Regions from separate parts of the Bacillus sp. TCT6 genome, predicted to be linked through region 2. Evidence: riboswitches for the same ligand, from Rfam matches in the RefSeq annotation. Region 2 holds a riboswitch; each other region holds the start of a gene.

Region 1 (3,126 bases), 2.6 Mb from region 2:
GGTGTACCGGGCGTATCATTCGTTGTATTATTAGCGACACTTGGTACAGTAGGTATTCCACCTGAAGGTTTAGCGTTCATTGCTGGTATTGACCGTATTTTAGATATGGCTCGTACAGCAGTTAACGTTGTAGGAAACTCTTTAGCAGCTGTAGTTATGTCTAAGTGGGAAGGTCAATATGACGCTGAAAAAGGACAAGCTTATTTAAAAGAGATTTCTGAAAAGGGTCAAGCTGCTTAATTATAATATGAACAAGCTCTCACATAATATGTGGGAGCTTTTCTGTATATAGAAGAGGAGCAGACATAATGAAACGTAAATATGGTGACGGTGCTTCGTGGAAGAGACTAATAGAAAAGAGTTATACGGTTAAGCAAGTGGAAGAGGGAATGCTCGGAATACTGGATATAAAAAAAGTGAGAGAGCCTAGTTGTAAAGAATATGATGGTAAAGAAATTTGTATTGCAAGTGATGGGTATACGTGGGTTCAATATTTCATTAATGGAAAGAACTTTGCGATTACAGCTATGTTAGATGATAGGCACAATTTAGTGCAATATTATATTGATGTGACGAAAGAATATGAAATAGACGATCGTGGTTTACCGTATTTTGATGATTTATATTTAGATGTAGTATTATTACCCAGCGGTAAGGTGTATATATTAGATGAAGAAGAGCTAGAGGATGCTTATAAAAGTGGCGATGTCACGAAGGAAGAGTATGAGTTAGCTTGGTACACTACGAAATGGATATTAGCAGCAATAAAAAATAGTGAATTTTATTGGATTTCAATATTGGAAGAAGAAATAGAAAAGTTAAAATGATTGTTGTATTCAAATTTTTGTATAATTACCAAAAAAATCTATACAAAAAATAATTGACTTTTGTTTTGTAAGCGAGTAAAGTTAGGGAAGAAATTATTATTAAAAAATAAATATGAAACCTTCTTATAAAGAGAGGCGGAGGGACTGGCCCTACGATGCCTCGGCAGCGGACTCGATTTCAGAGTGCTGTGCCAAATCCAGCAAGCGTGTGCTTGAAAGATGAGAAGAGTGTTTCTTATAGATGTATAAGACCTCTTCTCATCGGAAGAGGTCTTTTGTTATTCATTAGAAAAAGGTTGAAACTAGGGAGAGATGGTACTTTGAAAGAAACGAGAGGAAATGGTTTAGCTTTATTACCACTTGGGATATTTTTGGCGCTATTTATTGGTTCTGGAATTATTACAGGTGATTTCTATAAATTGCCGATACTTGTAGCGATTTCAATTGCTGTAGGAGTTGCTTTAGTGATGAATCGTAAAGAAAGTTTTAATGTGAAAGTAGAGCGGTTCGCTAAAGGTGCAGGAAATCCAGATATTATGATTATGGTATTAATTTTTGTGCTTGCTGGTGCATTTTCTGAGACTGCTAAAGGAATGGGCGGGGTAGACTCAACTGTTAATTTAGCGTTAACTATTTTACCGCCAGGATTTATCGTAGCTGGAATCTTTGTTATTGGTGCATTTATTTCATTAGCTATGGGGACTTCAATGGGAACAATTGCAGCGTTAGCACCAATTGCTGTAGGTATTAGTGGTCAAACTGATATCTCAATTGCGCTTACGATGGCTACTGTTGTTGGCGGAGCGATGTTTGGTGATAATTTATCATTTATTTCAGATACAACAATCGCAGCTGTTCGTTCACAAGGAACAGAAATGAAAGATAAGTTTAAAACGAACTTTTTAATTGTATTACCAGCGGCTATTATTACAATTGTACTATTAGTAATAGTTACTTCAGGAAGTGATACGCAGGTTAAAGCGCATAGCTTTGATTGGATAAAGATTTTACCGTACGCAGGAGTACTTATTACAGCTCTACTTGGCTGGAATGTACTTATCGTATTAACTGGTGGAACTGTACTATCTGGTGTTATCGGTCTTATAGATGGAAGTTACACGTTAGAAAGTTTCTTTAAAAGTGTAACGACTGGAATGGGCGGTATGATGGAGTTAGTATTACTTGCTATATTAATTGGCGGTATGGTTGAATTAATCCAATATAATGGTGGTATTCAATATTTAATGAATGTATTAACACGTAATATTCGTTCGAAAAAAGGAGCGGAATTTGGTATTGCTGGTTTAGTGAGTATGACGAATATGTGTACAGCAAATAATACGATTTCGATTATTTTTACAGGCCCGCTTGCAAAAAATATTGCGGATCAATATGAAATAGATCCTCGTAAATCAGCGAGTGTATTAGATCTTTTCTCATGTTGTGTGCAAGGGTTGATCCCGTACGGTGCCCAAATGTTAACGGCAGCAGGATTTGCAGCGTTATCTCCGGTTGAATTGTTACCATATGCATTTTATCCAATTTTAGTTGGAGTATGTGGGATTGTTTCTATTTTAATTGGGTTTCCAAGGTTTTCGAAAGTAGCTGAGAAAAAAAAGTATCATAAAACAGCTTAATCTAATATGAACGTTAGTAATTAAAAAACGTGCAGAGAATAGACTCTGCACGTTTTTTTGCGTAAAGGGCTGAATATGACTCGGTCTTAAGTCTGAGTTAAAAACGGTTCTTAAGCTCGTTATGGAAAGATGAAAAAATAGTTAAGATAAGAGTATCAAATCGAAGGGAGGCAAGCACAAGATGAAACAATTTCTAGCGTTTATCGCAGCCGGTATTTTGGCTTTAATTGCTCTTGGTAGTCTTGCTGGTATTGTAGGATTCGCAATCGGAGCAGGAGTTGTATATTGGAGCTATAAATCATTTGTGCGAGCTAAATCATTTTTTGGAAAGTTAGCTTGGGGTATTGTTGGTTTAATCGGTTTATCCATTGCACTTTCTCATTCACCAGCATTAATCGGTATCGCTGCTTTAGTGGTTTTATACTACGGATACCGTGAGTGGAAAAAAGAAAAAGATGTAGTTGTTGAATCTGCTCCAGAAAGTTCTAAACCATATAGCAACTTTGAAGATGAGTGGAACAAATTAATGAAAAACTAAAACAATAAATCAAATTATAATTAAAGTAGAAGAGAGGAAGATTTATAATGAAACAATCTTTATTCGGACGTGTACGCGATGCAATTTTAGCTGATTTTCATAACGTGTTAGATGAGAAGGAAAG
Region 2 (3,126 bases):
CATTATTTGTAATCGTGCCATCGAAATCACAAAATACTTGAATACTCATAATTTCACCTCATGAGAGGGATTTCCCCATATTTGTAGTGCACTATGCAAATTTATGTCATCTACTTCATGGAGTGGTTTATTTTGCAAAGTAGCATCAATTGCAGTACGGAAAGCTTTACCACCGCCTTGCGCTCCATTTGGATGTCCATGTATCCCGCCGCCAGCATTAATAACAACATCTTTACCGAAATCTCGTACAATAAAGGGAACGAAACCAGGGTGAATACCAGCAGACGGAACAGAAAAGCTCTTCTTGAAAAATGCATCGTCTTCAGTTAAATATTTTGAGATAGCAAGAGCTTCCTCTTTTTCTAGCGCAACACTTCCGTATGGAGATGGGAATAATGAAAAGTCAGCCCCAGCATAGCGTAGTAGCTTTCCGAGTAATAATGGAGATGAAATTCCATATAACCTAGATGCTGAATAAGCACCACTTACAGCAGGGTGTGCCATAATAGGAACTGGGATTTCATCATCTTCTGCAAGTGATTGTAGTACATCTAGTCCGTAAGCAAATACGTTAAATAATAGAATATCAGCTCCAGCTTGCACTGCACGTTTCGCATTTTCTTTTAAATCAAAAGTTCGTCCTGTTAAATTTACGGCATATAACGTTTTATGTCCGTATGTTTCATATACGGATTGTAAAACTTCTTTTCCAGATACAATGCGTTTCGTAAGTGGTGTTAATGCATTTTCAAATAATATTTCATCATCTTTTACTATATCTACACCACCAATTGCTTGATCGCGTAATTGCGTTTTTAAATACCCAATATTTCGTCCAATCATTCCTTTAAAAATACTCATTAAAAGGGGACGATCATGCACTTGTAAAAGATTTCGAATACCATCTATACCGAACTTAGGACCAGGAAAATGCTTTTTTAACTCATCTGAAAAAGTTAAGTCAATTAATTTTACTTCGCCATCAAGGGATAGCTTTCCAAATGTAGTCGTTAAAATTGCTGGTAAATCTGGACTGAAGTTTAATAACGGATATTCGATTTTAATAATTCCGCGTTTTACTTTTTTACGTAAATACGAATTTGTATGTTCATTTTCAGCTAATTCCTCAATATGAATGACGTTGCCTTTATGTTGCTTTAATTGTTCTTGCAATAATTGTGGCAAATGAGTCCAAGAGCCAATTGTTAAACCAAGTGCAATTTGCTCAGCCTTTTTTTCTAAGTTATGTGAATCATCATGGATTAAATACGTCGCTATAATTCCGCTCATTGTTATAACCTCCTAGTTAAATAAAAAAACCTCTCAGCTAAGGAGAGGTTTTTTTACAACCAGCTCCTTATCTGTCAGCGTAATGCTGCGAGAATTAGCACCGTGTCTACAATTGTAGATCGGTTGCCGGGTTTCGTCGGGCTCGTCCCTCCACCTGCTCTTGATAAGAAGTATTTAGAAATGTTTAAATTTTTAAGATAACTGAATTTTGTCAGATATTTTTCATGTTGTCAATTACTTTTTGAAAAAATTTAATTTATCAATTCGATTAATGGCTTCCCGTAATCTATCTTCTGTATGCAAGAGACCCACACGGATATACCCTTCGCCATGTTCACCAAATCCAACACCAGGAGCAACTGCAACATGTGCTTTTTCTAGTAAAATATCAGCAAATTGCTCAGAGGTATATCCTTTTGGAACAGGAAGCCATGCAAAGAATGACCCTGTTGGAATGTTTACATTCCAACCAATTGATTGACAAGCCGAAATAAGAGCGTTTCGTCGAGATTCGTAACTATTTACAAGGTCTATTACGCAAGACTGTGAACTTAATAGTGCTTCGCGGGCAGCATCTTGAACTGCACCAAAAATACTAACATACATATGATCTTGTAATAAGTTAATGGTTTCAATGACACTTTCATTCCCTACTGCAAAAGCAATACGCCATCCAGCCATATTGAAAGTTTTCGATAGAGTGTAAATTTCAATACCTGTATTTTTAGCACCGTCTGCTTGCAAGAAACTAACAGGTTTTTGACCATCGAATCCAATCGCACCGTAAGCAAAATCATGAACCACTAATATATTATGTTTATTAGCAAAATGAATAGTTGCATCAAAAAAATCTTTTGATGCAGTAGCACCTGTAGGATTATTTGGATAGTTTAAAAACATTAATTTTGCACGCTCGGCAATAGAGTTATTAATTTTTGTGTAATCTGGTAAAAAGTTATTTTCTGCAATAAGCGGCATTGTTTCAAATTGTGCTTTTGCTAAAGCAACTCCTGATAAATAATCTGGATAGCCTGGATCTGGAACGAGAATCGAATCACCAGGGTTTGTAAAACAAACTGGTAATTCTACTAATCCAGCCTTTCCACCAAACAATATAGCAACTTCAGTTTTCGGATTTATTATTACATCATATTCACGTTGATAGAATGTTGCCACGGCTTCTTTTAAACTTTCATGTCCGCGAAATGGCGGATATTTATGATGAATGGTCTTTTCTGCAGCATCTTGTAAAGCTTTTACGATATGCTGCGGTGTTGGTTGATCTGGATTACCTTGACCTAGATTAATAACATCGTGACCAGCTGCAACGAATTTGTTAACTTTTGCAACAAGTGAAGCGAAAAATTGTGTTGGCAATGATGTTACTATCTCAGAAGGTTGAAATAATTTCATACTTTCCACCTCTTTTGAAAGTTGTTACAATTCTAGTGACAAATGATATAATCTTTCCAGTATTTTGTAAAGAGAAAAATAAGAATGGGGCTGAAAAAATGAAAGTCGCATGTATTCAAATGGATATTGTTTTTGGGGATGTAGAAAAAAATATTGAGAATGCTAAAAATAAAATAAGCGAAGCGATGAAGGAGAGACCGGATGTTATTGTCTTACCAGAATTATGGACAACAGGATATGATTTAGCAAGACTTTCTGAAATTGCAGATAGGGATGGATTGGAAACGAAAGAAAAGTTGAAAGAATGGTCGAAACAATATGGTGTACATATTGTTGGTGGTTCCATAGCGAAGCAAACAGAGCAAGGTGTTACAAATACAATGTATGTGGTAAACAAGGAAGGAGAACTAGTCAATGAATATA
Region 3 (3,126 bases), on a different contig from region 2:
ATCCTTGAAAGATCATTCCGATTTTTTGTCTCGCTTTTGCTAGTTCTTTTGTTGATAATGTTGTTAGGTCTTGTTCGTTTACAATGATATTTCCTGTCGTTGGTTTTTCTAATAGATTTACACATCGAATCAATGTGCTTTTACCAGCGCCACTATACCCAATGATTCCAAATACATCGCCTTTTTCTACTTTAAGGGAAGTAGACTTAAGAGCCTCAACATTCCCTTTTTTTGTTGTAAATACTTTGGATATGTTTTTTAATTCAATCATTATCGTCAGCTCCTACCAAGATGGTAAAACTGAACCATCAAATTTTTTCTCGATAAACTCTTTTACTTCTTTAGATTGATAAGCTTTCTTTAATTTGTTTACAACGGCATCATCTTTATTTTCAGTACGAACAACGACCCAGTTCACATATGGTGAATCTTTTCCTTCGCGGAAAATAGAATCTTTCGCTGGACTTAATTTTGCACCTAATGCAAAGTTTGTATTAATTGCAGCTGCTTTCACTTCACTTAGTTGCGTTGGTAATTGAGAAGCTTCTAATTCAACAATCTTTAAATTTTTCGGGTTTTCAATTACATCTTTCGCAGTCGCTTTTTCTGTAGCCTTCGGATCAACTTTTAAAACCCCTGCTTTTTCAAATAATTTTAAAGCTCGCAGTTCATTCGTTGGGTCATTTGGTACAGCAATTGCATCGCCCTCTTTTAAGTCTTTTACATCTTTTATGTTTTTAGAATATATGCCCATAGGGAATGTTACTGTTGAAAATACTTCAGCTAATTTCATATTGCGTTCAGCTTTAAATACATCTAAATACGATTTTGTTTGGTAGCTATTTACATCAAGGCTTTTTTCATCTAAAGATACGTTCGGCGCTACATAATCATTAAATACTTTTATATCAATTTCGAGACCATCTTTTGCTGCAACTTCTTTTACCTTTTCAAAAATTTGTTCATGTGGTCCACCTGTTACACCGACAGTAATCTTTTTCTCGTCTAATGCTTTTACCTCTTTATCTGAACTCACGCTACAGGCGCCTAATAATAATACTGCTCCGCTTACAATGCTTAATAATACCTTTTTCATCTATAAATCCCCCTTCATATACGTTCCAAAATAAAAAGCACCTCCCAAAAATAAGAGAGGTGCCGAATAGACGAAATAGATTCCTCTCTTATCGTCCAAAACGAAAACTCGTTTTGCAGGAATTAGCACCTTAGCTTATATGTTATAAGCTCGGTTGCCGGGCATCATCGGGCCAGTCCCTCCGCCACTCTTGATAAGAGTATGTGTATGTAGTTTTGAATATGGTACTAATAGTAAATCGTACAAAAAGAATTGTCAATGATATTTTCAGAATATATTTTATTTTAAGGTAATCGAAACATTTCCTTTCTTATGGCCCATTTCTACATACGTATGGGCTTCTACAACTTCTTCTAATCGGTAAGTTCTATCAATAACAGGTTTTAGCTTTTCTGTTTCAGCTAGTTGTTTTAGTAGGTTCATATCTTCTTTACTGACCTTTGCCATCATTCCATTCACAGATACATATTTTCCATTAGGCATTAATGCATCTGTACAAAGAGACTTTTTATATTTTCCAACTGCATCAAATATAATATCGTAGTGCTCGCCCTGCTTAGTAAAATCTTCTTTCATATAATCAATTACGTTGTCTGCCCCTAAGGCTGTAACTAAATCGAAATTCGAACTACTACAAATAGCTGTGACAGTCGCCCCGAAGTATTTAGCAAGTTGTACGGCAGCTGTCCCTACTGAACCAGAGGCGCCGTATATAAGTACTCGTTGCCCTTTTTTTATCTGTCCTTTTCTAAGGAAGTGCAATGCTGAAGTTCCGCCAAAAGGAATAACGGCAGCTTCTTCATATGTCACATTGGTAGGTTTTAATGCTATTAATCCACTTTCATGCACGCATGTGTATTCGGCATAACCACCAAGGTTTAGTTCTGTTAATGCAAAAACTGGATCTCCTTTTTTAAATTGTGTTACATCTGTTCCAATGTCTTCGATTTCACCGGATAACTCTACGCCAAGTATAGGTTTCCTCGGTTTTCTGAAACCTAATATGATCCGCATAGGAATCCAAAATAAGAGGGGGCTATTAAAGCCACGTATTCTACAATCTCCAGTCGATACACTTGTTGCGTGAATTTTAACTAATACTTCATTTTTTTTAGGTTTAGGCTTTTCTACATTTTGAATCTGGAGAACATTAGGTGGTCCATACTTTGTGCAAATAATTGCTTTCATAATGACCTCCTGAAATGAGTTGTTATTATTTACATCATATTTAAACTTTTTCTCAAACATGTTACTATATAGGAAAAAAATTAAAGAAGAATATTACGAATTATATAGATTTCATAGGAAAAGAGATGATATTATTTTTGGGAAGGAGGGGACGTTATGAAAAAACTTATTTTAATTTCAAGTTTAGTACTTGCAGTTGGTCTAGGAGTAGGGTGTAGTAATGAGGAAACAAAAAAGACTGATGAACCGAAAAAAGAAGCTGTGCAGAAAGAAAAGGAATTAACAGCGAAGGATGTTTTCAATAAAGCGAATGAAGCTTTTAAAAACGAAGAAAATGTAACGATGACATATGATGTGGGAATAAAGGCTGAAGGAACAGAGATGAATGTAATGAAGGCTAAAATGCAACTAGAGCCGAAGAAAAAAAACTCTCGTTCTGAAATGAATGTTTCTGGTACAGAGGTTATTGTTTATGATGTGGGTGGAAAAATTGCTGGTCAGGTGAAAAATCCTAATTCGGGTGAAGTTATGTCTGTACCAGAGGAACAATTAAATGCTAACGGAATGAATGCGACTCAAGGAATGGTAGATAATTTAGAGATTCCATCGGAAATTTTAAATAAAGTGAAGATGGAGAAAAGTGGAGATAATTATAAGCTGAAGTTTGCATTAAAAGGGAAAGAGACAGAGAGTATGCTAGCTAGTATGGATGAAAAGCAGAAACAAATGCTACAAGGCCAAAATGCAAAGATAGAAGAAATAGATGGGGAATATATTATTACAAAAGATTTTAAATATGAATCAGCAAAGATAGATATGGTTATGAGTAGCAATGGTGAAGA
Region 4 (3,126 bases), 3.7 Mb from region 2:
CGGGAAAATTGCCGCTGCTGTTCCAATCGTCGTTCCAATAACGCTTCTTGTTAGTGGGCTTAAAGCTACTAAAAAGATAATGAATGGTACCGGACGAATTGTATTAATTATGATGTTAAGAATAGAAAAGACCCATTTATTTTCTAAAAAGTTTCCTTTTCTCGTTACATATAAAAGTAAACCTAGAGGTATACCCAGAATTGTAGCGAATATAAGTGTTACAATTACCATTAAGAGGGTATCTCCCGTCGCATCTAGTATGCGCGGCCAAAATATACTCCAATCAACTCGCATGAGCTTCTACCTCCTTCAGCTGCACTTGCAGTCTTAGATGTTGTAATGCTTTTTGAATTTCCCTCTGCTCACCTTGCAATTCTACAAGCAGATTTCCAAATAGCACATTTTGAAGTTCAATAATATTTCCGTACAGTACATTTACATCAACGTTATAGTTTTTTGCGATATATGATAGTACCGGCTGTCCTGTCTCCTCACCAGTAAATGTTAGACGATAAATTTGACCACCATTTTGAATTTTCGCTAGAACACTTTCTGGTAAATGATCATTAATAACAGAACGTACAAAGTTTTGAGTCGTCTTTGTTTTTGGTTGCGTGAAAACATCAAACAGTTTTCCTTCTTCAATAACTTTTCCCTTCTCCATTACAGCTACACGGTGACAAATTTCTTTCACAACATGCATTTCATGTGTAATAAGAAGAATTGTTAAATTGTATTCTCGATTTACTTTCTTTAATAAGTTTAGAATTTCTGTCGTCGTTTCTGGATCTAAGGCTGATGTTGCCTCATCACATATAAGAATATCTGGCGATGTCGCAAGTGCTCTAGCAATACCAACACGCTGCTTTTGTCCCCCTGATAGCTGTTCTGGATAATAGTTTGCTTTATCTTCTAACCCTACAAACCTCAGCAGTTCATTCACTCGTTCCTTTATCTCGTTCTTTGGCAATTTCGCTAACTTTAATGGATAAGCAATATTCCCAAACACTGTTCTTGAATTAAATAAATTAAAGCTTTGAAAAATCATTCCGATTCTTTGTCTTAGTTTGCGTAATTCTTTCGTCGATAATGATGTAATATCTTTATCATCTATTGAAATCGTTCCTGCCGTCGGTCTCTCTAACATATTTACTAAGCGTAATAATGTACTCTTTCCAGCTCCACTAAAACCGATAATGCCAAAAATTTCGCCTTTCTCAACTGATAATGTTACATCCTCCACCGCATGAACAAATTGCCCAGCTGATTCATACACTTTACTTACATTGTTAAAAGAAATCATTTTTCCCCCTCCTATATGCTGTAAAAACTTAAAGTAGAGCTTTCGAGGTAAAATAAAAAGTGCCCTCCTTCTTATCAACCATAAAGATAAGAAGGAGAGCACTTATATGTACTCGTTCACATCTTCTCATCTTCCAAGCCTTTATATGGCTTGCTGGAGTTAGCACGGTATTAAAAAACCCGTTGCTGAGGTATCGTAGGGCCAGTCCCTCCACCTCTCTGGATAAGAATGTATCGATTTAATTGTCGTTTAATTAATTCTCATTATAGAACTCAGAATAATAAGAGTCAATACATTTTTCAGAAAAATATTAATTATTCCTTTATTAAAATTTTCAGATGAATATTCATCTGAAAAATAGTAACTTTCAAGGTTATTTAAAATTCTTCTTCCTCATATTTTTAAACAGGAGAATCCTCTCTACAAATTGAATAAATTTATTTGAATATGAAACTCGGAGGAAGATAAATATATGAAAACAGCTCTTTTACTCGTCGATATTCAAAACGATTATTTTCCAAATGGAAAGATGGAATTGCGTAATCCAGTAGAAGCAAGCGAATATACTAATCAGTTATTACAACACTTTAGAACAAACAGCGAACCTATTTTTCATATCCAACACGTAGCTATAAAAGATGACGCTACTTTTTTCCTACCTAATACAGAAGGTGTACATATTCATGAAAGCGTACGTCCACTTAGAGAAGAAACAGTTATAGTCAAACATTATCCAAATAGCTTCCGAGAAACTAATCTTCTAGAGCAATTAAAACGTTTAAATATTGAACATGTCGTTGTATGCGGGATGATGACTCATATGTGTATCGATGCAACAGTAAGGGCTGCATTCGATTTTGGCTTTCAATGTACCGTTATACATGACGCTTGTGCTACAAAAGACCTTTCTTTTAAGAACGCTACTATACCAGCTGTTTATATTCACAATACAATTTTAGCTAGTTTAAATGGCGTATATGCAAATGTAATAAGCACGCAAGAATTTTTAGCTACATAAAAAAACACTCCTTTCAGTGAGCAAAACTGAAAGGAGTGTTCCTTGTCGAACCATAGATTTTCTTTCAAATTGTATTATACAGGAAATTCTCAAAATGAATACTAAAAATATGACTAATAAGTCAACTTTTCTCATCATTTTATTTCTGTTCACATGTTTATCACGCTATTAATAGGTTTTAGCTCATTCCCTTCGAACGATGGTAATATATAGGATTTCAATTTTAAAAGGAGCTCTTCACATTCTGTGAAGAGCTCCTCTACTATTTCTTATAAAGTTTCAGAAGTAGTTTTTGCTTGCATGTGAAGTGCTAAGTAATCAGGTCCACCAGCTTTAGAGTCTGTACCAGACATGTTAAAGCCACCGAATGGTTGGTAACCTACGATTGCACCAGTACATCCACGGTTGAAGTATAAGTTACCAACGTGGAAGTCTTCGCGTGCTTTTTCAATATGGTCACGGTTGTTAGTAATAACAGCACCTGTTAAACCGTATTCCGTATTGTTTGCAATTGCAAGTGCATGATCGAAGTCTTTCGCTTTACAGAATGCTACTACTGGTCCGAAGATTTCTTCTTTCATTAAGCGAGCATCTTCTGCAACGTCAGCAACGATTGTTGGTTGGATGAACCAGCCTTTAGAATCGTCTCCTTCGCCACCTGCTAAGATTCTACCTTCTTCTTTACCAATTGCAACATAGCTCATTACTTTATCAAATGCAGCTTGGTCATTAACAGGACCCATGTTTGTACCTAATACTGCTGGGTTAGCAACTGTTAATTCTTTCGTTAATTCAACAGCACGAT

What was found. A riboswitch is a leader RNA that binds a small molecule or an ion and turns the genes downstream of it on or off. The one in region 2 is predicted to bind S-adenosylmethionine.
Region 1: another riboswitch for S-adenosylmethionine. It lies ahead of AC0ONG_RS05865 (Na+/H+ antiporter NhaC family protein); the one in region 2 lies ahead of mtnW (2,3-diketo-5-methylthiopentyl-1-phosphate enolase).
Region 3: another riboswitch for S-adenosylmethionine. It lies ahead of AC0ONG_RS29705 (MetQ/NlpA family ABC transporter substrate-binding protein); the one in region 2 lies ahead of mtnW (2,3-diketo-5-methylthiopentyl-1-phosphate enolase).
Region 4: another riboswitch for S-adenosylmethionine. It lies ahead of AC0ONG_RS00325 (methionine ABC transporter ATP-binding protein); the one in region 2 lies ahead of mtnW (2,3-diketo-5-methylthiopentyl-1-phosphate enolase).

What each region holds. Positions count from the first base shown of each region.
Region 1 covers NZ_JBVYHX010000001.1:1,152,199-1,155,324, forward strand. The annotation lists gene gltP (glutamate/aspartate:proton symporter GltP) at 1-240, shown strand, start outside; gene AC0ONG_RS05860 (ribonuclease FAU-1 family protein) at 309-827, shown strand; SAM riboswitch class I at 948-1,053, shown strand; gene AC0ONG_RS05865 (Na+/H+ antiporter NhaC family protein) at 1,148-2,464, shown strand; gene AC0ONG_RS05870 (lmo0954 family membrane protein) at 2,646-3,002, shown strand; gene AC0ONG_RS05875 (PspA/IM30 family protein) at 3,050-3,126, shown strand, end outside.
Region 2 covers NZ_JBVYHX010000001.1:3,730,903-3,734,028, reverse strand. The annotation lists gene mtnX (2-hydroxy-3-keto-5-methylthiopentenyl-1-phosphate phosphatase) at 1-49, opposite strand, end outside; gene mtnW (2,3-diketo-5-methylthiopentyl-1-phosphate enolase) at 46-1,290, opposite strand; SAM riboswitch class I at 1,355-1,460, opposite strand; gene AC0ONG_RS18885 (pyridoxal phosphate-dependent aminotransferase) at 1,525-2,703, opposite strand; gene AC0ONG_RS18880 (carbon-nitrogen family hydrolase) at 2,718-3,126, shown strand, end outside.
Region 3 covers NZ_JBVYHX010000004.1:15,664-18,789, forward strand. The annotation lists gene AC0ONG_RS29700 (methionine ABC transporter ATP-binding protein) at 1-271, opposite strand, end outside; gene AC0ONG_RS29705 (MetQ/NlpA family ABC transporter substrate-binding protein) at 284-1,096, opposite strand; SAM riboswitch class I at 1,182-1,296, opposite strand; gene AC0ONG_RS29710 (NAD(P)-dependent alcohol dehydrogenase) at 1,376-2,284, opposite strand; gene AC0ONG_RS29715 (DUF6612 family protein) at 2,441-3,126, shown strand, end outside.
Region 4 covers NZ_JBVYHX010000001.1:76,670-79,795, reverse strand. The annotation lists gene AC0ONG_RS00330 (methionine ABC transporter permease) at 1-294, opposite strand, end outside; gene AC0ONG_RS00325 (methionine ABC transporter ATP-binding protein) at 284-1,303, opposite strand; SAM riboswitch class I at 1,427-1,532, opposite strand; partial or broken gene AC0ONG_RS00320 (cysteine hydrolase family protein) at 1,776-2,341, shown strand; gene pruA (L-glutamate gamma-semialdehyde dehydrogenase) at 2,591-3,126, opposite strand, start outside.